Mesorhizobium onobrychidis: one gene and its partner. The protein of the gene in region 1 interacts with the protein of each later gene in a pairwise test. Links are inferred from orthologs where the notes say so. Each region holds a gene or a part of one and is shown on either strand. Other genes may lie near its edges.

Region 1 (15,250 bases):
TTCAGGTCGTTCGCGAGGACGGCGTTGCCGAGGAGACGATGTTCCCGGCCGACTACCTGGAGGGGCTCGGTGAAATCTCGCTGGCGGACTATATCGCCGGCAACGTGGTCTTCGAATCCAGGTTCAATCTCGGCTATCTCAAACCGATCTTCCAGCGACGCTTCCTGAGCGAAAACGGGCTTCGCTATGACGAAGGCCTGATCATCGGAGAAGATTACATCCTGCTGGCCAGTGCTCTGGCCAAGGGCGGCAAATGCGTGGTCGAGCCGACGACCGGCTATGTCTACCATATCCGGACCGGCTCCATTTCCCGCGTGCTTGAACTTCATCACGTCGAGGCGATGCGCAAGGCCGACCTCGTTTTCGCCAGGACCCATTCGATGGACGCAGCCGCCGAGGCCGCTTTCGCGAGGCGCACGCGCAGCCTGCGCAAGGCGGCGTCTTTCCTTTCGTTGGTCCAGCACATCAAGGCCCGATCCCCCCTCAAGGCGGTGTGGACGGTGCTCAGCGATCCGGCGGCGGTTCGGCATATGGGCATGCCGATCGCCGTTCGGCTGCGAAGGGTGGCGGCGCAATTTGCCGCGGGTGCGGGGGAGGTGAAGGGTGCAGGCAGCTGAAAAACAGTTTGGCGGCCTGCGACAGGTTGAAGTGATCTCCTCAGAAGGAATATGCAATGAAGAAAGTCAGGAAGGCAGTCATACCGGTAGCGGGGCTTGGAACGCGATTCCTGCCGGCGACCAAATCGATGCCGAAGGAAATGCTGCCGGTCGTCGACAGGCCTGTCGTGCAATACGCGGTGGACGAGGCGTTCGAAGCCGGCATCGAGCACATTGTCTTCGTGACGGGCCGCAACAAGGCGGTCATTGAGGATTATTTCGATCTGCATCCCGAACTGATCGGGACCTTGGAGCAGACCGGCAAGACGGCTCAGCTTCAGGCGCTCGAAAGCCTGCTTCCCGTGGCTGGCGCGACGAGCTTCATCCGGCAGCAGTCGCCGCAAGGTCTCGGCCATGCGGTATGGTGCGCCCGGGAGGTCATCGGCGATGAGCCTTTTGCATTGCTGTTGCCGGACATGGTGTCCTTCGGCGGGCGCGGATGTCTCGCCGAAATTGCCGACCTCTATGCGCAGACCGGTGGAAACGTTATCGCTGTCGAGCGCTGTGATCCGACCGAGACCAGCAAATATGGCATTGTCGGCTGCGGCGCGGATGTCGGCTCGGGTTTCGAGGTCACCGCCATGGTCGAAAAGCCGGCTCCGGCCAATGCGCCGTCGAACTACTACATCAACGGCCGCTACATCCTGCAGCCCGAGATCTTCGCGCTGCTCGGCAATCAGCAGCGCGGCGCCGGCAACGAGATTCAGCTGACCGACGCCATGGTCCGCCTTGCGCAGAGCCAGGCTTTCTTCGCCCAGCCCTTCAACGGTCGAATGTTCGACTGCGGCTCGAAGGAGGGGTTCATCCAGGCCAATGTCGCATTCGCGCTGGCGCGTGACGACATGAAGGCGTCGATCTTCGAGATGCTTCAGGAGTTCGTCCGGACGCATGAGCGCCGGGTGGAAGCCGCATAAAGCCCATTATTTGGGAGCATTAGCAAATGGATGATGACGCGAGACACGCCGATATGTCTTGCTGCCCAGGTCTCGCGGTGTCTGGCATGAAGCTTGCGTCGTATATATGCTGATGCTCTCGATTTTGCTCTAGCGTCTGCAACTTGAGCATCGGACCCAAAGTGGAGGCCGGTTTTGGGAAAATCCGATGTTGGACAAAAATAGAGCGGCGGCACAGTTCGACTTGAGAGACCGCCGCTCTAGGTACAAACTAGAATTGGACCGAAGATGAATTATGCCAATTTTCCTCTCGACAAGAGGAAGCCATTGCCGAGTTCGGACGCAGTCAGCGCCGAAGACTTTATCGATGTCGAGCGCTTGCTCGGCATGGCAGCAAGGCAGGCAAAGGTTGTTGCGGCATGCGCCGCCATCGGACTTTTTCTGGGCGTGCTCTATTTGCAGACCACGCCTCCCACCTATATGGCAATGAGCCGCGTGCTGATCGATGAAGGCTTGAACAAGGTCGTTGACGAGGTCTCGGCGGCGTCGGTGAGCATGCAGACAGACTCCGCCATTCTCAGCCAGATCGAAATTCTCCACTCGGCGAGGCTGGCGGCGGTGGTCGTCGACAGGCAGAAGCTCGATCAGAACGACGCTTTCATGGACCCTCCGACGTCGGCCGTGTCGAAGGCTGCCGATTTTGTGCGCGGCGTGGTCCGGTATTTCCGTCCCAGTCCCGCCGTGGGTACTACCGACGTTACTCAGCTTGATCCGGCGACGCGTGACGCGATGGTTGCGTCGTCACGCCGCGATTACGCTATCCTCAAACTGCAAAACGAGGTGCAAGCCGAGCGCATTGGTCGAAGCTATGTGATCTCCATCGCCTACCAGGCGACGGACCCCGCACTTGCGACCGCGGTCACCAAAGCCTATGCCGACGCCTATCTCGCGGATCAGCTCGATGCGAGCTTCGATGCGACCGAGCGGGCGGCGGTCTGGCTGCAGGGCCGGCTGACGGAGCTTCGCGAAAGTTCCCAGACAGCGGCGCTCGCCGTCGAGAAGTTCAGGGCCGAACATGGGCTGGCCGTCGATGACGGCCAGTTGATCAGTGACAAGCAACTGTCGGACCTCAACGGCCAGCTCATTGAGGCGCAGGCCGATACCGCCCGCGCCAGCGCCCGCTACCAGCAATACAAGTCGATCGTCGAAAGCGGTTCGGACAACGCATTCAGGGACGCCGCCATATCCGCCGACCAGCCGAGCAACTCGGTCATTTCAACGCTCAAGACCCGCTATCTCACTGTCGCCAAGCGGCAGCAGGATATCGAAGCCAATTTCGGGGCTGAGCATCCCCAGGCCGTCGCACTTGCCAAGGAAAAGGCCGACATTTCGGCGCAGATTTTCGGCGAGCTGAAGCAATTGACCGAAAGCTACCGCAACGAATACGAAGTCGCTCTCGCACGCGAGACGGCGCTCCGCGCAAATGTCGCGTTAGCGGCTGGCAAGAGTTCCATCGACAACCAGTCGCAGGTCAAGCTGCGCGAATTGGAGCAGAAGGCAACCGCGCTCTCGACGCTCTATCAGACGTTCCTTGGCCGCTACGAGGAAGCGTCCCAGCAGCAATCCTTCCCGGTCGGCAAGATCCGCGTCATCTCCGACGCGACGCTGCCGAAGTCCGCGGCAACCCCGCGCATGTCCATAGTGCTGGGACTTTCGCTTGTTCTTGGCGTGATGATGGGAGCCGGGGTTGGCGGCCTGAATGAATTCAGGGAACGGTTCTTCAGGACCGGCGAAGACGTTCGCGATCGCGTCGGCCTCAAATTCCTCGGCTACCTGCCGATCATCGGCAGCAAGGTCGTCAAGGACGACAGGCGCGATGACGGTCAGGCGGACGTCAGAACCGCTCAATCACCGTCGGCCGCTGAAAGGCGCGCGCGCATGCGGGTGAGCATCGACGCTCCAGCATCGATGTTTTCCGAAACGCTCCGCAGCGCCAAGATTGCCTTCGACGTCGTGATGGAAGGGCAAGGCAGCCGGGTCATTGGCGTAGTCTCGGTCCTTCCCGGCGAGGGCAAGTCGACCGTGGCGGCGAATCTGGCCGGACTGCTTGCCGCCAACGGGTCGAAAACCCTGCTGGTGGACGGCGACCTGCGCAACCCCGGCCTCAGCCGCAGCCTTGGCATGGAGGCCGAGCAAGGCCTTATGGAAGCGGTGGTGAGTGGGCAGACCTGGCAGTCCGTTGGCAAGATCGACCGGCAGACGAAGCTGGCGATCGTCCCGGCCGTCCCGCGCGGTCATTTCTCGCACACTAGCGAGCTTCTGTCGTCGGCCGGAATGCGGCGTTTCATCGACAACGCCAAGGAAACCTTCGAATACATCATCGTCGACCTGCCGCCGCTCGGACCGGTGGTGGATGCCAAGGCCTTTGCCCCGCTTGCCGACGGCTTCGTGCTCGTGACCGAGTGGGGGCGCACGCCGCGTGCGATGGTGCAATCCATACTGAGCTCGGAATCCTATATCGCCAACAAGATCGTCGGCGTCGTCTTGAACAAAGTCGATTTGAAGAAGCTGGCGAAGTATGGATCGATCGGCGGCTCGGAAAAATTCTTCGACAGATATTCGAGCTACTATCTGGAAAAATCGGAAGCGCGGACGAAGGCAAACACCTGAGGCGGTATACCAGAACGAATGTTGAGCACAGCGTCGTCCTGCGCGGCGAGACCGATGCCGAGCCTGATGCTGGCGCACGAATGCCCTCGAACAGACCATGATCAGCAGCTTTGCGCATGAAGCTGACATGGTCGGCGGGAATGTCGCTTCTGGTGCTGGTCGATCTCCTCGCTTGACCCGAGAGGTCGCCGAACCGCGCCGGGTCGACACGGTTGGAAAGAGGGCTCACCACTGCAGAAGGTGATCCACGATAGAAAATAATTCTCGCTTGGGAAGTCGCGTCGTCATGCCGCGCCAAAAAGCGTGGGCACCATTGTTCGCGCCGCACATTCACAGCAGGACTTGCAGCCAGGAACCGGCGTGACACGCCGGCGCGGTTACGCCGCCTTGAGACGATAGCGGAAGACGGTGTGGTCGAGCAGAAGCCGGATTCGCGGTTCGGCCTCGATCGCAATCAGCCAACTCGCGGCGATCATGGTCGCCCCGACGATGACCACCGAAAGCAGGTATGGCACTCCCGCGCGCATCAAGGCCCCGAGAATAGCCGCGCCGACGACATTATGGATCAGATAGAGAGGGTAGGTCATCAGCCCGATCCGACGCCAGCCGCGCCAGGACAGGTCGAGCCGTAATGACCACGCCATCAGCGCCATGGCAGCGAGAAACAGGACGATCGGCGGCGCGTAGGGCATCGCGGCTTCGACCTTGATGCTGCGGACGTCGACAGCACTGATGATCTGCAGCGCGCCGCCGGCCAGGAACAAGGCGCAGAAGGCAAGGCGGGCGGGCGTCACTGCCTTGAAACGCATCAGCCAGAGCAGCACACCTGTCGCGAAAAAACATCCGTGATGCACCAGGAGCAGGTCGAGCCAGCGCGCCTCGGCAAGGTCCGACCAGTCGAATGGATAGTACAGGCACCAGAAAAGCGTGCTGATCGCGCCGAGCGCAACTGCCACCGCTTCCATCAGATCGAAGCGGCCGAGCCGCAGCAGGATCCAGACGACGGCATAAAAGGCGATCTCGATGCCGAGCGTCCAGTAGACGCTGTCGAGCCAGGGGTTGAACGGAACGAACAAGGCGGTGCGCAAGAGCCTGGTGACAGCGTCCGTCGGCCAACTGAGATCGACGAAAAGCAGCACCATCGCGGTGACTGGCGCGCAGATCCAGACGGCCGGCGCCAATCGTTTCACCCTTGCCTCGAAAAACCGCAGCGGTGTCGAATGCTCGGCGCTGAAGGCGATGACGAAGCCGCTGATGACGAAGAATATCTGGACGCCGACCCATCCGAATTGGACCAGCCCGCCTATTTCCGGATGCGGCGGGATGCCGCCCGTCGCGCGCGCCGAAACGCCCTCGGGGAACGCCCACACCCAGAAGCCGTAGTGGTAGAACATCACGAGGACGGCGGCGAGAAAACGCAGGATGTCGATGCCGCCGAATGTGGTTTTTTGCTGAGCCATGCCGTGCCTTCGGAATGGCCCCCCACGCAAAGTTTAAGGGCTATTGCTGCATTGCACAACAGACGATTGCAGTGCAGGATGAATTCGTGAATTCGTCCGACGCCGCGATCCGCCTGCCGCGCTCCGAAAGCAACTAAAGCCCGATGCCGCGCCCTTTGAGCGCCGCAGTGATCTCGTCGAGAATGGCCGGGTCGTCGATGGTCGCCGGCATCGTCCATCCTTCCTTGTCGGCAATCTTCTGCATGGTGCCGCGCAGGATCTTGCCGGAGCGCGTCTTTGGCAGGCGCTTGATCGTCACCACCGTCTTGAAGGCGGCGACCGGGCCGATCCGCTCGCGCACCAGGGTGACGACCTCGGCCTCGATGGCGCCGCTGTCACGCGCGACACCCGCATTCAGCACCACGAAGCCGAGCGGAACCTGGCCCTTCATCGCATCGGCGATGCCGATGACGGCGCATTCGGCAACGTCGGGATGCGCGGCCAGCACCTCCTCCATGGCGCCGGTCGACAGCCGGTGGCCGGCGACATTGATGATGTCGTCGGTCCGGGCCATGACGAACAAATAACCGTCCTCGTCCATCATGCCGGCATCCGCCGTTTTGTAGAAGCCGGGGAATTCATCGAGATAGGCTTGGCGAAACCGGTCATCGGCGTTCCACAGCGTCGGCAGGCAGCCGGCCGGCAGCGGCAGCTTGACTACGACATTGCCCAACGTGCCGCGCGGGATTTCGTGCCCGGCATCGTCGAGCACGCGAATGTCGTAGCCGGGCATCGGCACCCCGGGCGAGCCATATTTCACCGGCAGCAGGCCCAATCCGGCTGGGTTGATCGTCATCGGCGAGCCGGTCTCGGTCTGCCACCAATGGTCGATCACCGGCACGTTCAGTTTCTGCTCCGCCCATTTGATGGTTTCCGGATCGGCGCGCTCGCCGGCGAGGAACAGCGTGCGGAATTTCGACAGGTCGTATTTCGGGACGAATTCGCCCTTTGGGTCCTGTCCCTTGATGGCGCGGAAGGCGGTGGGCGCGGTGAACAGCGCGACGACTCCATGCTCGGCGATCACCCGCCAGTAGGTGCCGGCGTCGGGCGTGCCGACCGGCTTGCCCTCGAACAGGACGGTCGTGCAGCCATGCAGCAGCGGGCCGTAGACGATGTAGGAATGGCCGACCACCCAGCCGACGTCGGAAGCCGCCCAGAACACCTCGCCCGGCTTGACGCCGAACTCGTTCTCCATCGACCATTTCAGTGCAACCATGTGGCCGCCATTGTCGCGCACGATGCCCTTGGGCTGGCCGGTCGTTCCGGACGTGTAGATGATGTAGAGCGGATCGGTGGCGAGCACCGGAACGCAGTCGACATTGGCGCCCGCGGCCCGCTCGCGGGCGACGGCGTCGGCATAGTCGATGTCATGGTTTTCCCTGAGCTCGCAGCGCAGCTGGTCGCGCTGCAGGATGAGGCAGGCCTCGGGCTTGTGCCGCGACATCTCGATCGCCGTGTCGAGCAGCGGCTTGTAGGCAACGACGCGCCCGGGCTCCAGGCCGCAAGAGGCGGAAATGATCAGCTTCGGCCTGGCGTCGTCGATGCGCGTGGCGAGCTCGTGCGAGGCAAAGCCGCCGAAAACGACCGAATGCACGGCGCCGATCCGGGCGCAGGCAAGCATGGCGAAGGCCGCTTCCGGCACCATCGGCATGTAGATGATGACTCGATCGCCTTTTTGGACGCCGCGGTTCTTCAGCACCGACGTCAGCGCGATCACCTCGCGTTTCAGTTCGGCATAGGTGAATTTCCTGATCGTGCCTGAAATCGCGCTGTCATGGATCAGCGCGGTCTGATCGGCGCGGCCACCCGCTACATGGCGGTCGACGGCGTTGAAGCAGGTGTTGCAGGAGGCGCCGCCAAACCAGTGCCCATAGACGCCGGCATTCGGATCGAAGACCGTGTCGAACGGTGAGAACCAGTCGATGGCTTTGGCCGCATCCGCCCAGAATTTTTCCGGGTCGCGTTTCCAGCCGTCATAGACCTCGTGGTAGCGTGACGCCATCCAGCTTACTCCCCAGGAATGTTTGCTGCCTTTGAAATAGCGTATGCTGTTTTTGCAAGCATGTGCAATTTCGTCGTTTGGCGTTCTCGCCCTGGTCGCAAATAGCCGGCACGATGGTCTCGGGTCATAATTGCAATCTGGGTCATAATTGGGGGCAAGTCGCAATGAAGTTGCGGTGCAAGGTTGGATCTGCCGTTTTGGCGGCGATGCTGTTGGTGGTCGCTTCCGCCGCTCAGGCCGGCGATGCGGCGGCACGGCGCATTATCGGCTTTTCGCCGGACGGTAGCTACTTCGCCTTCGAACAATACGGTACGCTCGACGCCGGCGCTTCGGATTCGGGCTGGTCGGAGATCGACATCATCGACACGCGCACCGATGGATTCGTCGGTGGTAAGCCGATCCGCATCGTCGACGAAACCGAGGAGGCGACGCTCACTCTCGATCAGGCGAGGGCACAGGCTGCCGCGCAGGCGGCACCGATCCTCGCCCGATATGCCATCGCGCCGCGCGGCGAGCGGACGGCTGTGGACAGGTTCACCTTTCCCGACGACATGGTCGGCTACCAAGATATTGCTCGCCTCGAGCAGGTTTCGCAGAAATGGCTTTCACCGAGCTATGACGTGCTTGGCATCTCTAGCATCCAGCTCGACCAGTTCCTGGCCGACAGCACGACGGATTGCTCGTCAAGCTTCGACGAGACGCAGCAAGGCGCCACAGTAGGCAAGGGGCTCGGTTTCCGCCTGACGCTGCAGGGACTGGATGGCAAGGCGTTCAAACTGCTGCATCAGGACAAGGCTGTGCCCGGCTCGAGGAATTGTCCGACTTCCTACAGCCTGTCGGAATCCTATGCATTCACCCCGGACGGCAAACCGGCTGTGCTTGCCGTGCTCGTGCAACGCTTCAGTCAGGGATTTGAAGGACGGGACGCCGCTTTATCGCCGTGACCGGCCAGGTGCGTTGAAAAGCGCCTGCTTGCGCTCAAATGCGGATCTAAAGCGGCAGCGCCGCGAGCATGATGCCGACACCGCCGGCGATCAGCAAAGCGGCGGCCAGCACCTTTCTGTGACGTTCGAAACCGGTCGGCGCCCGATCCCAATTGTAACGCATGTTCTGCCTCCAAAAACCTGCCGGATTTTCTTACCTTACCAAAGGTAAAGGAAAAGCAACATTGTGCCTAACTCCACCACACTGGCCTGACAATGCTCGGCCTAGCGCATGACAGTATTGTCACCGACTGTCTTTGGGATTCCTTGCAAAGGCCCGCTTCGCAGACCGAAGCGGGCTTTGCTTCTTGACCGCCGCTTTGTGTGGTAAGCCGCAGCGCGGCATTGGCCGTGTGCTACATCCCCCAGCGCAGCGCAGCCGTATGTACCGGCGCGTCCCACAATGCGGTCGTCTCGTCGTCGAGCATGGTCAGCGTGATCGAACAGCCGGCCATGTCGAGCGATGTCACATAGGACCCGACCAGTGAGCGAGTGACCGTCACGCCGTTTTTCTCGAAGATTTTCCGGGCACTGTTGTACATCAGGTAGAGCTCCATCAGCGGCGTGCCGCCAAAGCCGTTGACGAAAAGCAGCGCCGGGCCTTTTGCCCTGTCACCGAGATCGCCTGATATCGCCGCGCAGATCTCCTCGGCGATGGCGTCGGCGCTCTTCAACGCGTCGCGGCGGCGGCCGGGTTCGCCATGGATGCCGACGCCGAATTCCATCTCGCCGTCGCCGATATCGAAGGTCGGCTTGCCGGCGGCCGGTACGGTGCAACTGGTCAGCGCAACCCCCATAGAGCGCGTTGCGCCATTGACGCGCTCGCCGAGCGCCTTCAACGGCTTCAGTGCCATGCCTTGCTCGGCTGCGGCACCGACGATCTTCTCGACCACCAGCGTGCCGGCAACGCCGCGCCGGCCAGTGGTGTAGGAGGAGTTCTCGACCGCGACGTCGTCATTGGTCACCACTTGCATCACGCCCTCCGACATTTCGGCGGCCATCTCGAAATTCATTACATCGCCCTCGTAGTTCTTGACGATGAACAGGCAGCCGGCGCCGGTGTTGACTGCTTCCGCGGCTGCCAGCATCTGGTCCGGCGTCGGCGAGGTGAACACCTGGCCGGGGCAGGCGGCATCCAGCATGCCGTGCCCGACCAGCCCGCCATGCAGCGGTTCGTGGCCCGAGCCGCCGCCGGAGATCAGCGCCACCTTGCCGGGCTTGAGTGTCCTGCGGCGCACGAATTTATGCTCGTCGCCAAGCGCCAGTATGTCGGCATGGGCGGCAACGAAGCCATCGAGGCTTTCGGTCAGCACCGTGTCCACAGAATTTAGAAACTTCTTCATGGCCGTCTCCTCCCGAAATAGCTGAACTTGGCGCGACTATGTCCCGCCCTTGCCGGCGATGCTGGTGATCTTCTGGATGAAATCGTTGACCGCCCGATCGAGCGCCGCATTCTGCTTGTCGTCGCCGAAATCGGGAACGATCAGCGAGACATGCCGCGTCTTGCGCATGCCTGATGCCACCGACATTTTCCCGGGATGCGCCTGATGGTAGGCGGCTAGAAAATGGTCGCGTTCGGCCGGGCTGAAATGGCAGACGGAGAAAATAGCCGGCAAATGTTTTGACGGGATCGGGATCGAGTAGGCCGGGCTGGAAATCTGGGTGACGAAACTGCGATGCTTGCCCAACGCGTCGGCGAGGCGCTGGCGCATCCCGGACGGGCGCTGGTCGAGGACCTGCGACAAGATCGTCTTATAGGCGCGGATCGCCTCTTCGGAGCCGGCTTCAGGTGTCTTGTCGGCCATGCCGGTGCCTAGATCGAAACGTCCGCAATGGCCGCCTTGGCCATTGCGAGCTGGGCGGGAACCACGGAAAGGTCGCGCAGGCCGGCCTCAATCAGCGCCGGGATTGCCGCCGGATCGCCGCCGGCGTCGCCGCATAGGCTGACCGGAATCCTTTGCACGCGGCCGAACGCCGCAACCGAGGCGATCAGCCGAAGCACGGCCGGATGCCTGATCGAATTGAGATGCGCAACCAACGCGTTGTCGCGCGCGGCCGCCATCACATACTGCGTAAGGTCGTTCGAGCCGATCGAGAAGAAGGCGACCTCGGTAAAAGCCTCAGGAGCGATCGCCACCGACGGCACCTCGACCATGATGCCAAGCGGCGGCATTTTTTGCGCGACGCCGCGCGCGGTAAGCGCGGCCTGCTCTTCCGCGAAGAGCGCGGCGGCACGTTCATACTCGTCCCTAACGGCGACCATCGGGAACATCACCTTCAGATTGCCATGCGCGGCGGCGCGCAGCAGCGCCCTGATCTGCAGCCGAAAAACCTCCGGTCTTGCCAGCGACAGCCTGATGCCGCGCAGGCCAAGGAACGGATTAGTTTCCGCCACGGTGAAGCCTGGCACCGGCTTGTCGCCGCCGGCGTCGACGGTGCGAATGGTCACCGGTCTGCCTTCAGCCCATTCGAGCACCTTGCGGTAGGCGCGATACTGCGTTTCCTCGTCCGGCAGCGTTTTGCCGAACAGGAACTCGGTTCGCATCAGCCCGACGCCGTCGCAGGTCGAGACATCGATGTTGTCGACATCGGACGGATCGGCGATGCTGACCTGCACCCGCACCGCCGTGCCGGCTTTCGTCACCGCCGGCCGGGCCAAAAAAGTTTCCGCCCTGTCGCGACGCGCCGCGAAAGACGACGATGATCGCCGGAACGCCTCGACCTCTGCCCTTGATGGCGCCAAAATGATGCCGCCATGCTCGGCATCAAGCAGGGCGACGCCGGCAAGATGAGCCGGCGAAGCACCGAGCCCGACTGCCCCAAGCCCCACGACCATCGGCACGCCGCGCGAGCGCGCCAGCATGGCGACATGGCTGGCGGCACTGCCCGCTTTCAGTGCGATGCCGCCGCCGGAACTCCAGTCGGTTTCGAGAAAGCGCGTCGGCGCGATGTCCTCGCCGTAGAAGATAGCGCCTGCCGGCGCCGCAGGGTCGCTGTCCTCGGTCAGCGCGCGCAGCACCTGGTCTCTGATGTCGCGCATGTCGGCGGCGCGCGCCCGGAAATAATCCTGGTCTGACGTTTCGTAGCCTACAATTTCGGCGTCGAGCGCTTGCCGCCAGGCCGCATCGGCCGGCTGGCCGGCGGCAATCGCGGCAAAGGCCGGGCCGGTCAGCGCATCGTCATCCAGCATGGCGAGCTGGAATTCGAGAATGTCGGCGGCGTCGCCCCTGGTCGCTTCGATCAGCGTCGCAAGCCGGCCTGTCGCTGCCTTGATTGCCGTTTCGAGCGCGAGCCTCTCGTCCGCGGCGGTCGCCTTACGGCCATAGCGCGCGACAACCGGATCGAGGTTGAACAGCGGCCCTTCGGCATAGCCGGCCGAAGCCGAAATCCCCTGCAGCCTAAGCGGTTCGGGCATGGTCTACGCCCTCGTCGAAATCGCGCCGCACCAGCTCGACCAGCGCGCCGACCGCCTCGCCGGCGCCGTCACCCCTCGCTCGGATATGCAGCACCGTGCCTTTCGGCGCCTTGGCCGCCATCACCTTGACGATGCTCTTGGCGTCGAGCCACGGCCCGTTCGCGGCGAGCGCCACTTCGACCTCAGCCGAAAATCTCTTGGCGAGCTTGGTGAACTTCACCGAAGGGCGCGCATGCAGGCCGACCTCATGGGTGATCAGAACGGTGGCTTCGGCGGATGCGGACATTGAGTCAAAATTCCTGTTCATTCACGATGGCGACAATTCGTGTGCTGTCGCCGCCACTTCCCTGAGCGAAGCGCCGCCGGACGCCTCCGTCGCCGCCATCACCGCGCCCTCGACGATCGGCGCATTGCAGACGATGATCTTGTGCGCGCGCGGCTCGCCGATCATCTCGACCGCCATCTCGCTGTTGGTCTCGGCGCCGCCAAGATCGACAAGTATGGCGACACCCGCCTCCGACCAGGCCTTGTCAATCGCGCCCATGATCGCCTCGACATTGGTTCCCAGCCCGCCATGACCGTTTCCGCCGCACCATGCAAGCGGCACTTCGTCGCCGACCATCTGGCGCACCATGTCGGCCGTGCCCTCGGCGACCAGCGGTGAATGCGATACGATAACGATGCCGACATTGCTCATGCGTGCCCCTCGATGGTCTCAGTGACAGCCCGCACCAGAAGCGCGACCGAGCGCCCGCCGGCATCCATATGGCCGATCGAGCGGTCGCCAAGGAACGAAGCGCGTCCACGCAATGCCTTCATCGGCACGGTGGCATCGGCTGCACGGTCCACGACGTCGGCGATTTCCGCTGCCGTCTTTCCCTGCAACAGCGCCTCATGCACTGGCTGCAGCACGTCGAGCATGGTCTTTTGCCCGACCTGCGACTTGCCCCTGGCTGCCACCGCCTCGATTGCCTTGCCGAAAGCCAAAGCAAGATTGGCGCGGTCCGGCTCTGCGGAAATCTCCTTGCCGAGCGCCATGAACAGCGTCCCGAACAGCGGTCCCGATGCCCCGCCCACCGTCATCACCAGCTTGGTGCCGATCGCCTTCAGCGCCTCCGGCAATGGCTTTGCAGCAAACCCCTCGGCCTCCGCCCGCACTGCCTCGAAGCCGCGCTTCATGTTCAGTCCATGGTCGCCGTCGCCGATCGCCTGGTCGAGCGCGGTCAGTTCGTCCGCGTGGGCGGCAATCGTGTCGGCGGTGACGGATATCAGTGTCTTCAGATCAACCTTGTCCATCGTCCCAGTCTTGACCATCGTCCCAGCGCTCATCGGTTTGCAATCCTATTGCCGGCCTGGTCGAAGAACAGCGGCGCCCGGTAGCGGATAATCACCCTGTCGCCCTTTTCCAATTGGATGTCGGGGTCGGTCAGCGTCACCAGCTTTCTGCTCCCCACCGTCACATGCAGGTGGTTCTGGTCGCCCAAATGTTCGACCCAGTTAACAACGCCGTCGGCGGGGCCATTCGATGCCTTGCCGATCGACAGATGTTCTGTACGCGCGCCGATCGTTTTGGTTCCCGCCGGCATATCGCCATCCGGCAGCAGGCCGGTCGGCAACAGATTGATCGCCGGCTGGCCGAGCCTTGCGGCGACATGAAGGTTTGCCGGCTCCGAGTAGATGGTGCGTGGCGTGCCGATCTGCACCAGCACGCCGTCGGCGAGAATGCCGATGCGATCGGCCATCGTCATCGCTTCGATCTGGTCGTGCGTGACATAAAGCATGGTGGCGCCGAGCTCGGCCTGGATGCGCTTGAGCTCGAGCCGGAGGTCGGCGCGCAGCTTGGCATCGAGCGACGACAGCGGCTCGTCCATCAGATAGATCGAGGGCTTGCGCACCAGGGCGCGCCCGATGGCGACGCGCTGCATCTCGCCGCCGGAAAGTTTGGTGGAGCGGCTGTTCAGCTTGTGGTGGATACGCACCATCTTGGCCACATCCTCGACGCGGCGGCGCACCGCGTCCTCGCTCAGCCGCCGCGCCGGCGAGCGCAGCGGAAAGGCCAAATTGTCGTAGACCGACAGATGCGGATAGAGCGAATATTGCTGGAAGACGAAGGCGGTGTCGCGCTCGGCCGGCGACAACATTGTCGCATCGCGGCCGCCGATATAGATTGAGCCCGTATCAGGCCGTTCCAGTCCGGCGATAAGTCTGAGCGTCGTCGTCTTGCCGGCCCCGGTCGGGCCGAGCAGCACGACGAATTCGCCGTCGGCGACGTGCAGATCGAGAGTGTCCACGGCGACATGCTCGCCGAAGGCTTTTGTCACGCCTTTGATCTGCACGTCAGCCATGATGCGCTCTTCCCTGCGTGGCGCCGTCATGGATTGCGGTTCGCACCGCGCGTCCGGAGCCCTTCTCGAACAGCGACAGCCGAGCGCTGCTCAGCACCAGGCCGACATGATCGCCCGCATTGAGCCGGATTTCGGCCGGGACCCGAGCCTTGATGATGCCGCCGGAGGTCTCCACCGCGACGATCTGCGTGGTGCCGAGATATTCGGTGCCATAGATGGCGCCGCGCAGTTTTGAAGCGTCGTCGAAGCGGATGTGTTCCGGCCGGATGCCGAGTGCCATGTCGACCGGCGCGATGTCCTCGCGCACCTCCGGCACTGCCACCTTGGCACCTTGCACCACTATCTCCCTGGCACCCTTTGAAAGCCCGCCGCCAAAGCCGAGAAAGTTCATCGGCGGCGAGCCGATGAAATCGGCGACGAACATGGTCGCCGGCCGGTCGTAGATTTCGCGCGGCGTGCCGAACTGTTCGATGACGCCGTGGTTCATAACCGCGATCTTGTCGGCCATCGACATCGCTTCCATCTGGTCATGCGTGACGTAGACCGTGGTGGCGCGGATGCGGTTGTGCAGTTCGCGCAACTCATGGACCATGAGATCGCGGAATTCGGTGTCGAGCGTGCCGAGCGGCTCGTCCATCAGGAAGCATTTTGGCCGCCGCACGATGGCGCGGCCGAGCGCGACGCGCTGGCGATCACCGCCGGCAAGGCCGGAGACCGATTTGTTGAGCAGATGGTCGATGCGCAACAGCTTCGCCGTCTCTTCGACGCGCTGGCGGATTTCGATGCC
Region 2 (15,299 bases), 3.8 Mb from region 1 along the record:
CGAGCAGATCATTCCACGACGGATCGTTGTTGGCTGCCGCGGTCCGCTCGTTGATCTTGAACAGCATCTCGGCCTCGGCGCGGGTGATAGCAATGTTGCCGTCGCCGCCATGGGCGTAGAGAATGCGGCGCAGAAGCTCGACCTCGGCTTTGGCGATCAGGCCGGGAACCAGCTTGCTGCCGTGCATCAGCGGCCCCTTGCCGTCGATGACGGCATGGGCGACCTGCTCCAGCGCATAGGCGCAAAGCCCGTCCGGCGAGGATTTCGCCTTTTCCAGCACATGCACCAGCAATTCGAGTTCGGTCCGGCTGTCGACCATGCCGTCGCGCGAAATCGCTCGGACCAGCCAGTCGGCATTGTCCTGCGAGATATAGCCCGCCGGCTTTTCCTGATGAACGATGAAGTCGGTGACGGCTTCGATGAAAAAGTCCGGCCATTCCGCGCATTTGTGCTTGGCCGTTGCGTCGAGCGCAAACAGCGCCTCGGCCTCGCCGCGCGTCACCACACCATCGCAGAACACTTCGCGACGCAGCATGACGACATCCTCGGCCGTGATGCGGTCCTTCGAGGTCATGATCAATCCGCCCATTTTCGTTCCCCGTCCAAACGTCGTTTGGACCCGATATATCGGCAGTGTCTTGAGAAACCGGCAAACCGCGTGGTTAGCGAAGACTTGTCGGTAAGGTGTCGCTGGCAGGTGACAAGGTGTCGCCCACAGGCTATGGATGAAGAGTCGAGGGCTCAAATTGAGTCCTACCTGTTTGCGGGAGAGAGCAGCGAGAGCTGCCGCCGAAGGGGAAATCGCCCGAAATCTCTCAGGCAAAAGAACCGTAGACGGGAAAGACACTCTGGAAAGTCGGGGCTTGCCCCCGCGCCGAAGGTGTAAGCGCTGCCGACAGAGTTACGGGGCGCGAGTCTCTCAGGCTTCAGACAGAGGGGCACGGACTGGTCGCCATTCGCGGCCGATTGCGTGCGACTCTGGAGATGACATGACGGGCGACGACACCAAACACCTTCCCCTCGAAGACCTGCACGTGGCCGCCGGTGCGCGCTTTGGCGCCTTCGCCGGCTGGTCGATGCCGCTGACCTATCCGGCCGGCGTGATGAAGGAGCACCTTCATACCCGCGAACATGCAGGGCTGTTCGACATCTCGCACATGAAGCTGTTCGAGATCAGTGGCTCGGGCAGCGTCGCGCTTCTGAACCGAGCCTGCCCGTTAGACGCCGGCGCGCTTGAGATTTCCCAGTCCAAATACACGTTCTTTCTCAATGAAGCCGCCGGCATTATCGACGATCTGATCGTCACCAGGCTTGGCCAGCAACGCTTCATGGTCGTCGCCAATGCCGGCAATGCCGAAGCCGACGAAAAGCAGTTGCGCGCCCTTGCCATGGATTTTGAGGCAAAGGTCGACGCACTCGACCGCGTCTTCCTGGCGATCCAGGGCCCGGAAGCCTGGGCCGCCTTGTCCCGCGCCGGCATTGAAACCGGATCGCTGCTGTTCATGCACGGCTTTGAGCCCCGCGAAAACTGGTTCATGAGCCGGTCGGGCTATACCGGTGAAGACGGATTCGAGATCGGCCTGCCGGAAACGGACGCGCGAAATCTCGTCGCCAAACTGGTCGAGGACGAGCGCGTGATGTGGGTTGGGTTGGCCGCCCGCGACAGCCTGCGGCTCGAAGCAGGGCTGTGCCTGCACGGGCTGGACATCACGCCTGAGATCGACCCGGCCAGCGCCGGGCTGATGTGGGCGATCCCAAAGGAGGTTCGCGCCTCGGGCGCTTTCATGGGCGCCGACGCATTGCGTTCAATCCTGGAGCGCGGCCCGGCGCAGAAACGCGTCGGCCTGAAGCCGGAAGGCCGCCAGCCGGTGCGCGCGGGTGCAGCCCTTTTCGACGCCGACGGCAATCCCGCCGGCCACGTCACCTCCGGCGGCTTCGGCCCCTCGGCCGCCCATCCGGTCGCCATGGGTTATGTCCAGACGTCGCTGGCCAAACCTGGCGCAAAACTCTTCGCCGACGTTCGCGGGACCAAAATCCCGGTCGATATCAATCCCCTGCCCTTCACGCCGCATCGCTACCGCAAAGGATGAACCTTCTCATGGCAAAAACCTATTTCACCGAAGATCACGAATGGCTCCGCGTCGAAGGCGGTGTCGCCACCGTCGGCATCACCGACTACGCACAGGAGCAGCTCGGCGATCTCGTCTTCGTCGAATTGCCGGAGCTTGGGAAAAAGCTGGTCAAGGGCGATACGGCCGTGGTGGTCGAATCCGTCAAGGCGGCATCGGACGTCTATGCACCGGTCGACGGCGAGGTCACCGAGGCCAACACCTCGCTCTCGTCGGACCCGTCTTTGGTCAATTCGGCAGCGACCAGCGACGGCTGGCTGTGGAAGATGAGGCTGGCCGATGAAAGCCAACTCGAAGGTCTCCTGGATGAGGCCGCCTACAAAGCCCATATTGGTTGATAGAAGGACCAGGAAAGATGACTGCAGCACCCTACTCCTTCTCGGCCCGCCATATCGGCCCCGGCCTCAATGACGTCAGAGCCATGCTGGCGACGATCGGCGTTCCCTCGGTCGAGACGCTGATCAGCCAGGCTGTGCCGAAATCGATCCGACTCGACCGGCCACTGGCCTTGCCGGCCCCGGCGAGCGAAGCGGAGGCGCTGGCCGAGCTTTCAGCGACAATGGCGAAAAATACAGTTCTGAAAAGCTTCATCGGCGCCGGCTACCACGGCGTCCAGGTGCCGCCGGTCATCCAGCGCAACCTGTTCGAGAATCCGGCCTGGTATACGGCTTACACGCCCTACCAGGCCGAGATCAGCCAGGGCCGGCTCGAAATGCTGTTCAATTTCCAGACGCTGGTCACTGAGCTGACCGGCCTGCCGGTTGCGTCGGCCTCGCTTCTCGATGAAGCGACGGCGGTGGCCGAGGCGGTCGGTATTGCGTTACGCCATCATCGCGACAAGCGGACGAAGGTAGCGCTGGCCGGCACGCCGCATCCGCAGACGCTCGACGTCGTGCGCACCCGCGCCGAACCGCTCGGCATCGAGGTCGACGGCGACACCATCGACGACAACACTGCAGCACTGCTGGTCTCCTGGCCCGACACGTTTGGCGTCTATGGCGACCACAAGGCGGCAATCGACAAAGCCCGCGCCACCGGCGCGCTGGTCGTCTTCATTGCCGATCCGCTCGGGCTGACGCTGACCGACGCGCCGGCAAGGCTTGGCGCCGACATCGCCGTCGGCCCGATGCAGCGCTTCGGTGTGCCGATGGGCTTTGGCGGGCCGCATGCCGCCTATTGCGCCGTTTCCGACAGGCTGACGCGGCTGATGCCCGGCCGCCTTGTCGGCCAGTCGACCGACAGCAAGGGCCGCGCCGGCTATCGTCTTGCGCTGCAGACGCGCGAACAGCATATCCGCCGCGACAAGGCGACCTCCAACATCTGCACCGCGCAGGCGCTGCTCGCAAACATGGCGACGGCCTATGCGATCTGGCACGGCCCTGTCGGGCTGCAGGCGATTGCCGGCCGAATCCATTCATTGGCCAACCGGCTGGCAACCGGTCTCACCGCGTCAGGAATTTCGGTGCTTGGCGCAAGCCGCTTCGACACGGTGACGGTGGAAGTGAAAGGCAGAGCCGGCGCAATCGCCGCCGCTGCTGAAAAGACCGGCCGATTGCTGCGCGTCATCGACGCCGACCACATCGGCATCAGCTTCGACGAGACCTCGACCGATGCCGATCTGGACGCCATCTCAGCACTGTTCGGCGCCGAGGCAGGCGCTGCTGGCACCAGCACCACTCCGGGCAAGCCACGCGGTAAGGCGTTTCTCAGCCAGCCGGTCTTCCACGAAAACCACTCGGAAACGGAGATGATGCGCTTCTTGCGCCGGCTGGCCGACAAGGACCTGGCGCTCGACCGCGCCATGATCCCGCTCGGCTCCTGCACGATGAAGCTCAACGCCGCCGCCGAGATGATGCCGGTGAGCTGGCCAAGCGTCGCCAATCTGCATCCATTCGCGCCGGCCGAGCATTCGGCGGGCTATCGCGCGATGGTCGGCGAACTGGAAGGCTGGCTGTCGGAGATCACTGGCTTCGATGCGGTAAGCCTGCAGCCCAATGCCGGCAGCCAGGGCGAGTATGCCGGGCTGCTCGCCATTCGCGGCTATCACCGCTCGCGCGGCGAAGGCCACCGCACCGTCTGCCTGATCCCGTCATCCGCGCATGGCACCAATCCGGCGAGTGCGGCGATGGCCGGCATGAGCGTCGTCGTCGTGCGCTGCACCGAGGATGGTAATATCGATATGGACGATATGAGTGCCAAAGCCAATGAGCATTCCAAGAATCTCGCCGCGCTTATGTTCACCTATCCCTCGACGCATGGCGTATACGAGGAAGGCGCGCGCCATCTCTGCGCCCTCATTCACGAGCATGGCGCCCAGGTCTATTTCGACGGCGCCAACCTCAACGCCTTGGTCGGCCTCGCTCGCCCCGGCGACATCGGCGCCGATGTCTGCCACATGAACCTGCACAAGACCTTTTGCATCCCGCATGGCGGCGGCGGTCCCGGCGTCGGCCCGATCGGCGTCAAGGCGCATCTGAGACCGTATCTGCCCGGCCACGTCACCGAAGGCTCGGGTCATGCCGTGTCGGCCGCACCATTCGGCAGCGCTTCGATCCTGCCGATCACCTGGATGTATATCCGCATGATGGGCGCTTCCGGCCTCAAGCAGGCCACCGAGACGGCGATCGTTTCCGCCAACTACGTGGCGACGCGGCTCGCGCCGCACTTCCCGCTCCTCTACAAGGGCAGGCACGATCGCATCGCCCATGAGTGCATCCTCGACACCCGCGTGCTCAAGGAGAGCTCCGGCATCAGCGTCGACGATATCGCCAAGCGGCTGATCGATTATGGTTTCCATGCGCCGACCATGTCGTTTCCGGTGGCCGGCACGCTAATGGTCGAGCCGACCGAGTCCGAGCCCAAGAGCGAACTCGATCGCTTCTGCGAGGCGATGATCGCGATATCAGGCGAGGCAGCCAAGGTGGCGAAAGGCGAATGGCCCCTGGCCGACAACCCGCTGGTCAATGCGCCGCATACCGCGGCCGAGGCGCTGGCCGGCCAGTGGATCCATCCCTATTCGCGCCTGGAGGCGGCCTACCCGGCCGGTGATGCCGACACATCAGCCAAATACTGGCCGCCGGTGTCGCGCATCGACAATGTCGCCGGCGACCGCAACCTCGTCTGCTCCTGCCCGCCGCTGTCGGAATATCTGGGGGCGGCGGAATAGCAATCAGGCAGAACGCAAGGCCGGCGCGTCGGCCTTGCTCGTCTTCTGGGCGACGACGCGATTTCGCCCGGCGCGCTTTGCCGCATAGAGTGCGGCGTCGGCTTCGGCCAGCACACGGTCGAGACTGGTCCCATCCGTCCCGCCAAAGCCGATGCCGCCACTGACTGTGCTGCGCAACGGACCAAGCTGGGTGGCCACGACTTCCGTGCCGAAGGCGACGCTGATCTTGCTCGCAATGTCGTAAGCCTTCTCTTCAGTCATCCGCGACATGACGAGGACGAATTCCTCACCGCCCAGCCGGAAGGCGTCGACTCCGGTCCTGGCATATTTCCTGATGACAGCGGCGAAGCGGCGCAGAACCTGATCACCGACCGGATGACCGAATACGTCATTCGTTTTTTTGAAATGATCGAGGTCAAACATGGCGACGGACATGAACGGGCCGAAAACCCGCTCACCGTAGAACGCCGTCAACGCCCGCCGGTTCATCAGCCCGGTCAATGGGTCGGTCATGGTCTCGGCCTTCAATTCGATCTGCGCCTGCAAATGGTGCAGGGAGAGCGTCAGTGCCCCGAGCCCAGTCATGCAGGCGACCGCCACGACGGAATTCAACCGTTCGGCCCAGTTGTCGGGTGCAACGCCGAGCACCCAATGGCCCTCGACCAGCAGGACCGCGCCGCAAAGCACGAAGGACAGCGCACAGACGCCGCTCAGGAACGATACGACCAGCAATATCCGGCGATCGTGACCACCTTTGATCCAGAACATCACCCCGATAAGCGAGAGCAGCGCCGTTACCGTCGCGTAGGTGACGATGAAGCCGACGCCATCAAGGCCCAGCGACGTCGCGCCTGCGCAAACCGCCATCGCAGCCACGGTCGGCAAGATGGCGCGCCTGTAGTCGCGCACGCCGAGATACTGCATGGCCGACAGGCAGAGGGTCAGGAAGCCCAGGCTGAGAAGCGCAAGCACAATCTGGCAAAGCCACGGGCTGGGATGCCTGGCATAATGCCAGAACAAGACCACATGCGCGACGAGCACGAGAATGCCGCAGGCCACCGTCAGCACAAAGCGTGCCTGTGGCGCGGTGAACCAGATCGCAAACATGGTGAGGCTGAGGCACGTGCCCGACAGCGCCGCCGCGAGCAGGAGCGAACTGTAATCCAACATGCGCTAGCAGCAGCCTTTTCACGGGTTCTGCCGCATTCTAGGCCAGCGGCAGTGGACGGATACCGTTTTTCGGCCAACCTTCGGACGTAACCTTCGGACAAGGTTTACAAAGCGTCGATGCCCTCGACCCATTTCCGCCGCTTGGTTGTCGGATGGTTTTGCGGTAAGAGGCTCTATCCTCGAACGTAACAGGAACCTCCGTCGCCTGCCCGCAAAAAGCGTGGCAGTATCGGGTGGTGATTCGCAGCATCGGAATCCAGGACCAGCATGGACGACAGTAACGATCTTTTCGGCACTTTGGACAAGCAGCCGCAACCGGTTCGCGCAACCGCGCGCCCGGCCGACCCGCTGGTGCAGGCGGCGAAGCGCCCGGCATCCCGCGACGGCAGCGAGAGCTACAGTGCCGCCGACATCGAGGTTCTGGAAGGGCTGGAGCCGGTGCGGCGGCGACCCGGCATGTATATCGGCGGCACCGACGACAAGGCGATGCACCATTTGTTCGCCGAGGTCATCGACAACGCGATGGACGAGGCGGTCGCCGGCCACGCAACCTTCATCGATGTCGAGCTTTCCGCCGACGGATATCTGGCGGTCACCGATAATGGCCGCGGCATTCCGGTCGATCCGCATCCGAAATTCAAGAAGCCGGCGCTCGAAGTCATCATGACGACGCTGCATTCCGGCGGCAAGTTCGACAGCAAGGTCTACGAGACCTCGGGCGGCCTGCACGGGGTCGGCGTCTCCGTCGTCAACGCGCTGTCAGACCATCTCGAGGTCGAAGTCGCGCGTGGCCGCCAGCTCTATCGCCAGCGTTTTTCGCGCGGCGTTCCGGTGACCGGTCTGGAGCAACTCGGCGAAGTGCACAACCGGCGCGGCACTAAGATCCGCTTCCATCCCGACGAGCAGATCTTCGGCAAGGGTGCGGCATTCGAGCCGGCGCGGCTCTACCGCATGACGCGCTCGAAGGCCTATCTGTTCGGCGGCGTCGAGATCCGCTGGACCTGCGATCCGTCGCTGATCAAGGAGAAGGACACGACGCCGGCCAAGGCCGAGTTCCATTTTCCCGGTGGCCTCAAGGACTATCTGAAAGCCTCGCTCGGCGACGAATTCCAGGTCACCCGCGAAATCTTTGCCGGCAAAAGCGACAGGCAAGGCGGCCACGGTTCGCTCGAATGGGCGGTGACCTGGTTCGGCGGCGACGGGTTCCTCAATTCCTACTGCAACACCATCCCGACCGGCGAAGGCGGCACGCACGAGGCCGGCTTCCGCAATGTTTTGACACGCGGCTTGCGTGCCTATGCCGATCTGGTCGGCAACAAGCGCGCTTCAATCGTCACGTCGGAAGACGTCATGATCTCGGCGGCAGGCATGCTGTCGGTGTTCATCCGTGAGCCGGAATTCGTCGGCCAGACCAAGGACAGGCTGGCGACGATCGAGGCGATCAGGATCGTCGAGACCGCCATCCGCGACCCCTTCGATCACTGGCTGGCCGACAATCCGCAGGAAGCCTCGAAGCTGCTCGAATGGGTGATCGCACGTGCCGACGAACGGGTGCGCCGCCGCCAGGAAAAGGAAGTGTCGCGCAAGAGCGCGGTGCGCAAGCTGCGCCTGCCCGGCAAGCTCGCCGACTGCACGCAGAATGCCGCGGCCGGCGCAGAACTCTTTATCGTCGAGGGCGATTCGGCCGGCGGCTCGGCGAAACAGGCGCGCGACCGCGCCAGCCAGGCGGTGCTGCCGCTGCGCGGCAAAATCCTCAACGTCGCCAGCGCCGGCAACGATAAACTTGCCGGCAACCAGCAGATTTCCGACCTGATCCAGGCGCTTGGCTGTGGCACACGCTCGAAGTACCGCGATCAGGATTTGCGCTACGACCGGGTCATCATCATGACCGACGCCGACGTCGACGGCGCCCATATCGCTTCGTTGCTGATCACTTTCTTCTATCAGGAGATGCCGAGCCTGGTCCGCGGCGGCCATCTCTACCTGGCGGTGCCGCCGCTCTACTCGATCCGGCAAGGCGGCAAGGTCGCCTATGCCCGCGACGATGCGCACAAGGACGAACTTCTGCGCACCGAGTTCACCGGGCGCGGCAAGGTTGAAATCGGCCGCTTCAAGGGGTTGGGCGAAATGATGGCCGCCCAGCTCAAGGAAACCACCATGGACCCGAGAAAACGCACGCTGCTCAGGGTCGATGTGATCGACGCCGAGGCGGCGACCAAGGATGCGGTCGACGCGCTGATGGGCACCAAGCCGGAAGCCCGCTTCCGCTTCATCCAGGAACGTGCGGAGTTTGCCGAGACGGAAGTGCTGGACATCTGAGCGTCTTCTGCTCGGCGAACCGCAAACGGGCGGCCGTCACTGTTGCTAGGCAGTATGTGGCTGGCATCACCGAGCGAAGCGAGGCGGCCGACATGTCGCAGATCGCAGCCTCTCTGTGGATTATCGCCGCGATCGAGGATTTCCTGGATTTTTCGCGAAGGTCTAAGCCGCAGCGATCGCCAGCGCATGGCCACGCGCGTTTTCGCGCAGCGCATCGAGATGGATCGATTTGACCAATCCGGCGAGACCGCCTTCGGCGGACTGCCCGCCCAATTCCTTCAGCATTAGCCAACTGACTTCCTGGACGCCGGCGAGGCGCTTGCCATTGGCGACCTCGCGCCAGATCTTTAGCGCGCGCAGGATGATCGCGTGCGTGGCCGCGGCAAGGCCGGCGCTGCGGAACAGCGCCTGCAGCGCCACGTCATGCCCGCCGGCCAGCAAGGCCCTCACCCGTTGTTCGGATTGCTGGCTGAGCGCGACCAGCGCCGAGCCGAAGAAGTCGACCTTGCCATGCGCGATGGTGCGAATGATGAAGCTTGCGGTCAGGTCGCCGCGCAGGCGCAGATGCTCGATGAGCGCCGCATGTTCCTCCTGGCGCGTGCCTTCGATCAGCGTCATGGAAGCTTTGACGCAGGCGTCGCGCATGACGCGCTCGGTTCTGGCACGGCCCATCAGCGCCACCACCAGCGGCGAGCCTTTAAGCGTTTCACCAAGTTTTATCAGCAGCATATGCCGGCAGTCGGCAGGCAGGCGCGCATCGGAAATCAACGCTTCGCGCACCGAAGGCAGATGGCCATGGCGTTCGGCGATACGGCGGAAGCTGAGCGAAGCGATGTCGGCGCCGCTGTTGGCGAGAAGCGTGGCGCAGGCTTCCGGCTCGCCGATTTCGGCGATCGCCGCTGCGACCGTCAGGGAGACACGCGCACGATCGGCGATCAGTTTCTGCGTCGCCTTTTGGCCACCGGCAACGCGGTCGATCAGATCGGCATCGGTGAGCATCGGCGAACGTGCCAGCACCAGGCTTGCAACTTCCGGTTGATCGGACGCCAGCGCGCTGATGATCTGCAGCGGCGCGTGATGGCTCATCGACAGCGCTTCTGCAATCGCCAGCCGCACTTTCGACGAGGCATCGTCGAGCAGCAGCGTCAGCGCGGCCTCCGCCGCGCAGCGGTCCTCGAAAGGCAGATCGGCATTGATGTAGGCGCGAGCCAGAGCGCCTGCCGCAGCGGCGCGCTCCGAAACCCTCGCCGTGTAGATCCATTTTAGGAAATGCGAAACAACCATGCCGTCCGCTGCGCCCCTAACCCGAGTCCGTTCCCGCCCCGGTGAAGACCGTAGGCAGAAATGGTTTACGAACGGTTCACCATGTTTGTTAACTGGCTTGCGAGCGCGGCATGCAGCGCCTATCAACCCTTAGGGCGACGTGCGTCCATTCGGACGCACAAAGTACGCTCTAACACTTTGAATCTTCGCATCGTGCTTTCCGAAAAATCGATTCCGATTTTCGGGCCGATGCGGCCGCGGAGGACATCGACCATGGCCGGGCTTTATCTGGAAGAGTTCGTCGTCGGCCATATCTTCCGGCACACGCTGCGGAAAACCGTCACTGAAAGCGACAACATGCTGTTTTCGGTAATGACGCTGAACCCGCAGCCGCTGCACATCGACTTCGACTTCGCCGCCAAAAGCGAATGGGGCAAGCCGCTGGTCAATTCGCTGTTCACGCTGGGCCTGATGATCGGCATTTCGGTGAACGACATCACCGTCGGCACCACCATCGCCAATCTCGGCATGAAGGAGACGGTGTTTCCACATCCGGTCTTCCACGGCGACACGATCCGCGTCGAGACGACGGTGGTGTCGGTGCGCGACTCCAGGTCGAAGCCGGACCGCGGTATCGTCGAATTCGAGCACCGCGCCTACAATCAGAATGACGTGCTCGTTGCCAAATGCACGAGGCAGGCGATGATGATGAAGAAGGCGGCCTGACCGATGCGCTCGCTGCTGTTCGTTCCCGGCGATTCCGAAAAGAAGCTGGAAAAGGCGTTTGGCGCGGGCGCCGACGTGGCCATCGTCGATCTTGAGGATTCGGTAGCGCCACAAAACAAGGCCTTGGCACGCGACATCGCCTCACGCTTCATCACCGAACACAGGCATCAAACCAGATCCGCAATCTATGTCCGCATCAACGATCTCTCGACCGGCCTGACCGATGACGATCTGGCGGCACTCGTGCCAGTGAAACCCGACGGCATCATGCTGCCGAAGTCGAACAGCGGCCAGGATGTCCAGCATCTCTCGGCAAAGCTTAGGGTGCACGAGGCCGAAAACGGCCTGCCGGATGGTGCGATAAAAATCCTGCCGATCATCACCGAAACCGCTGCCGGCGTGCTGGCGGCCGCGACCTACGCCAACGCAAGTGCGCGGCTTGTCGGCGTGACCTGGGGTGCGGAAGATCTATCGGCAGCAATCGGTGCGCGCACGGCGCGCGACGAGAATGGCCGCTACGCCGATGTGTTCCGCTTCGCCCGCACCATGACCATCCTTGCGGCGGCTGCCGCGGAAGTCGCGGCGATCGACACGGTTTTTCCGCACTTTCGCAACATGGCCGGCTTCGAGGCGGAATGCGCCGAGGCAGAGCGCGACGGCTTCACCGGCAAGATGGCGATCCATCCGGTGCAAGTGCCGGTCATCAACGCCGCCTTCACGCCGTCGGCTGAGGCGGTGAAACACTCCCTGGTCATCGTCGAGGCATTCGAGGCGGCTGGAAATCCCGGTGTCGTCGGCATCGATGGCAAGATGTACGACCGGCCGCATCTGCGGCTGGCAGAGCGACTTCTGGCGCGAGCCAGAGCGGCAGGGATTCCGGCCTAGAGCGGGCTTTCTGCGGGATATGCTAACTTTGGGGTGTCCTATAACTCGCCGGCAGCAGAGGTCATTCGGGTAACTTTCTCGGCAGCCAGAGCCACGCGATGATGCCAGTTGCAAGCGTCAGCAGACCGCCGGCGCCGACCGCGACATGTAACCCGGTGAGGAAGGCTTCGTTGGCCCGCACGATAATTTCAGGGTCCGACTGATCGAGTGTTTCGTTGAGCGTGCCGGCCACGCCGGGACCCAACAGCCGGAAGCTCAGCGCGGCCAACGATCCGAGCAGGGAAATTCCCAGCGCGTTGCCCAGTTCGTTGCTGGTCTCGGCGATCGAACTCGCCGCACCGGCTCGTTCGACAGGAACGGCCGACACTGCTATCTCGGCCACCAGGCTAAAGGATAACCCAAATCCGACGCCAGCGATCATGGCCGAGGCGATGAAGGCCGCGATTCCGACCTCGGTGGTCGTGAACAGCAGCAGGAGGACGCCGACGCTGATGAGCAGATGTGTGGCAACAAGGGCAGTTTTGCGGCCTATCCGCTCCACGATGCGAGCGGTGCCCACGCAAGTCGCCGTTAGCACGATCGCGCCTGGCAACGTCAGCAGCGCAGCATTGAAAACATCAAAGCCCAGCACCGATTGCAGATAGATGCCCGACAGATATCCGGTAGCCGACCAGACAACCAGCGTAAGAAGGCCGGTTAAGATGGCGATTGAGAAAATGGGGTCCCGGAATAGGTCCAGGTCGAGCAGCGGGTAGTCAACCCTGCTCTGTCTGCGCACGAACAGCCCAAGGGCAAGGATGCCGACGATCCCGATGGTCAACAGTGTCGGCGTGAAGCCATGGGCCGCCGCGCTCTTGAGCGAATATGTGAACAACAGGATACCTGCGAAGGACAACATGAGGCTCACGAGATCGATTCGCCCGTAGGTAGTCGAACGCACCTCCTGCAGCAGTACCGGTGCAGAGATCAGGAAGCCGATCACGACGGGGACATTGATCAGAAACACGGCGCCCCATTCGAATTGCCGCAATAGCAGCCCGCCGATGACGGGCCCGATGGCGAAACCAGCCGCAAAAGTCGCCGCGAAAATGCCGATCGCCTGAGCGCGCGTTCGCGGATCGGGGAATAGGGAGCTCACGATCGCCAGCCCGGACGGCAATAGTGTCGCGCCGCCCAGTCCCATAACGGCGCGCGAGGCGATCAGGCTTTCAGGCGTTTGCGAATAGGCTGCGCCGAGCGATCCAGCACCGAAGACCATCGCGCCGATCATGATCAGCTTCAGCCGCCCGTAACGGTCGCCGATATTGCCGAAGGCGATCAGCAGCGACCCAACCACGAAACCGTAGATGTCGAGAATCCAAAGTGCTTGGTCGGCGGTCGGCGTGATGGCCGAGGTCACACGCGGCATGGCGAGATAGAGTATCGAGCCGTCCATAGCTACGAGCAGGACCAGGGGCAAGACGGCCATGAGGCCCAACCATGCCCTGCGGTCGGTCGGGCGTGCAAGTGAAGTATCGGTCATAAGGCACACAAATCCTCTGCGTACGGCATGCTAAGGCGTGCCGCTTCGGCCGCCGGGGGGAAGGCCGGCGGATGGTTGCGATCGAAGAGCGAACTCTATATACTTCAGGTAAGTTACTTTTGGTACATAGCCATGTCAAGCACACCGAAAAATAGCGAAGCCACGCAGAGACGCGTTCGTCTCAGTCGCGAGCAGCGACTAAGCCAGCTCCTTGAGGTGGCGAGGTCGCTGGTTCGCGAAGAAGGCACCGACGCGTTGACGCTGCCGCGCCTAGCCGAACGGGCCGGTGTCGCCAAGCCGGTGGTCTATGACCATTTCCGGACGCGCAACGGTTTGCTGACCGCCCTCTATCAGGATTTCGACGCGCGCCAGACGGCGCTGATCGACGCCGCGCTTGAAGGAAGCGCTCCGGGTTTGGAGGAGAAAGCTTCTGTCATCGCATCGTCCTACGTCGAATGCGTGCTGGCCCAGGGCCGTGAGATCCCCGGCGTGCTGGCCGCGCTGGCAGGCTCGCCTGAACTGGAGACCGTCAAGCGCGACTACCAACTGGATTTCATCGAGAGGTGCCGGAAGGCGTTGGCCCCGTTTACAGGGCCAAGGGGGATCATGCAGGCCGGTTTTTGGGCGATGTTAGGCGCAGCCGACACCTTGTCCAATGCTGCCGCGACAGGAGAAATCACCGCTCAACAGGCGCAGGACGAACTTTACGAGACGATCGTTGCAATGATCGAGAGAAGCAATCGTCGACGCATGCCTCACAACTAAGAAGTTAGAGTTCCACCCGATTCCATCGGGGATCAGGTTCTAACCTTCCCCCAGCGAGGCCGGCTCATTGAAAATATCTCGCTGACGCTGGCATAGTCCATATAGCCGAGACGGCCGACATTGCCCGCCTTGACGATATCGAACATGCCGTCTTTCAGAAATGCATCATCGATATGCACGCCGACGACTTCGCCGGCAACGACGACAGCGCCGGTCAGCCTCCCGTCCAGCGCCTTTGGCCGCAAGATTTCCGTCACCCGGCATTCAAGCGCCGCGGGCGCCGCCGCCACGCGGGGTGCCGCAACCAGCCGCGACGGCGCCATGGTGAGATCGGCATAGTCGAATTCGGTCACGCCGCGCGGCGCATCGACCGCCGTGCGGACCATTTTTTCAGCAAGATCGCGGCTGACGAGATTGGCGACGAACTCGCCTGTTTCTTCGGCGAAGGTGGCGCTGTCCTTCTCGCCTTCGGACGAAAACCAGACGATGAAGGGCCGCGTCGAAAACGCATTGAAGAAGGAATAGGGGGCGAGGTTGACCTCGCCGGCCTTGTTCACCGTCGAGATCCAGCCGATCGGCCGCGGCGCCACGATCGCCTTGGACGGGTCATGCGGCAGCCCGTGACCTTTAGACGGCTCGTAGAACATTCAGCCCACCCACGGCCCCGCATAGTCGGCATAGAGCTTCGCCGGATCAGGCCGCGGCCGCTCGGGCGCCGGCCCCTGATAGGAGCCGATATGGACGAATCCGACGACCCGCTCATGCGGCGCCAGCCCCAGCATCGCCCTGCCCTCCGGCACATCGGAATACCAGTTGCTGATCATGTTGGTGCCATAGCCCAGCGCATTGGCTGATATCATCAGGTTCATCGCCGCCATGCCGCCGGACAGGAACATCTCCCATTGTGGGATTTTTGAGTTGTCCTTCGGGCTCGACACCACGCCGATCACCAGCGGCGCGCGCGAAAAGCGCGCCAGTTCCTGGTTGTGGCGGCCTTCTGGCAGCGGCCCTTCGCGCTGTGCGGCAAGGGCTGCCAGCTTCTTGCCGATCTCGACGCGTGCCTCGCCCCGGTAGAGGATGAAGCGCCAGGGCTCGAGCCGGCCGTGGTCCGGCACCCGCGAGGCGGCGGCAATCATCGTCGCGATGTCAGCGTCGCTGGGTGCTGGTTCCTTCAACTCCGGGATCGGCGCGGAATTTCGGGTCAGCAGAAAATCGATGATCGGCGACGCCATGGGCGCAAGTCTCCTTGGAATTTAAGCGGAAGCGCACCATCGGGGCATCGGGCGGCTCGGGCATTGGCGCGGCGCGCCGACAAAGAGCCTCTAGCAGAAGCTGATCGGACTCTTAAGCCTTG

What was found.
Region 2: the proteins of dhaK (region 1) and parE interact in binary tests that used the Escherichia coli proteins (3 or more experiments, as listed by UniProt). The link is inferred for Mesorhizobium onobrychidis from one-to-one orthologs.

The regions. Positions count from the first base shown.
Region 1 is NZ_CP062229.1:182,050-197,299, reverse strand. What follows is about bases 8,054-10,891. They hold dhaK (dihydroxyacetone kinase subunit DhaK), read right to left. Parts: upstream 10,047-10,891; coding sequence 9,060-10,046; downstream 8,054-9,059. Other genes in these bases: ptsP (phosphoenolpyruvate--protein phosphotransferase), read right to left, coding at 10,517-10,891; IHQ72_RS00875 (hypothetical protein), read right to left, coding at 10,083-10,508; IHQ72_RS00885 (DUF2259 domain-containing protein), read left to right, coding at 8,054-8,664. In the rest of the region: IHQ72_RS00910 (glycosyltransferase family 2 protein), read left to right, coding at 1-617; IHQ72_RS00905 (UTP--glucose-1-phosphate uridylyltransferase), read left to right, coding at 674-1,570; IHQ72_RS00900 (polysaccharide biosynthesis tyrosine autokinase), read left to right, coding at 1,838-4,219; IHQ72_RS00895 (acyltransferase family protein), read right to left, coding at 4,597-5,679; IHQ72_RS00890 (propionyl-CoA synthetase), read right to left, coding at 5,813-7,720; more of IHQ72_RS00885, read left to right, coding at 7,885-8,053; more of ptsP, read right to left, coding at 10,892-12,118; IHQ72_RS00865 (HPr family phosphocarrier protein), read right to left, coding at 12,102-12,404; dihydroxyacetone kinase phosphoryl donor subunit DhaM, read right to left, coding at 12,426-12,815; dihydroxyacetone kinase subunit DhaL, read right to left, coding at 12,812-13,414; IHQ72_RS00850 (ABC transporter ATP-binding protein), read right to left, coding at 13,444-14,463; IHQ72_RS00845 (ABC transporter ATP-binding protein), read right to left, coding at 14,456-15,250. UniProt on the Escherichia coli protein: Dihydroxyacetone binding subunit of the dihydroxyacetone kinase, which is responsible for the phosphoenolpyruvate (PEP)-dependent phosphorylation of dihydroxyacetone via a phosphoryl group transfer from DhaL-ATP.
Region 2 is NZ_CP062229.1:3,982,288-3,997,586, reverse strand. Bases 6,372-9,258 are described here. They hold parE (DNA topoisomerase IV subunit B), read left to right. Parts: upstream 6,372-6,732; coding sequence 6,733-8,784; downstream 8,785-9,258. Other genes in these bases: IHQ72_RS19840 (DUF2336 domain-containing protein), read right to left, coding at 8,947-9,258; IHQ72_RS19850 (GGDEF domain-containing protein), read right to left, coding at 6,372-6,465. In the rest of the region: IHQ72_RS19870 (hypothetical protein), read right to left, coding at 1-589; glycine cleavage system aminomethyltransferase GcvT, read left to right, coding at 990-2,090; glycine cleavage system protein GcvH, read left to right, coding at 2,099-2,467; gcvP (aminomethyl-transferring glycine dehydrogenase), read left to right, coding at 2,485-5,295; more of IHQ72_RS19850, read right to left, coding at 5,299-6,371; more of IHQ72_RS19840, read right to left, coding at 9,259-10,068; IHQ72_RS19835 (MaoC family dehydratase), read left to right, coding at 10,321-10,773; IHQ72_RS19830 (HpcH/HpaI aldolase/citrate lyase family protein), read left to right, coding at 10,777-11,658; IHQ72_RS19825 (MFS transporter), read right to left, coding at 11,720-13,180; IHQ72_RS19820 (TetR/AcrR family transcriptional regulator), read left to right, coding at 13,313-13,945; IHQ72_RS19815 (flavin reductase family protein), read right to left, coding at 13,978-14,592; IHQ72_RS19810 (nitroreductase family protein), read right to left, coding at 14,593-15,177. UniProt on the Escherichia coli protein: Topoisomerase IV is essential for chromosome segregation; it is the principal protein responsible for decatenating newly replicated chromosomes. It relaxes supercoiled DNA.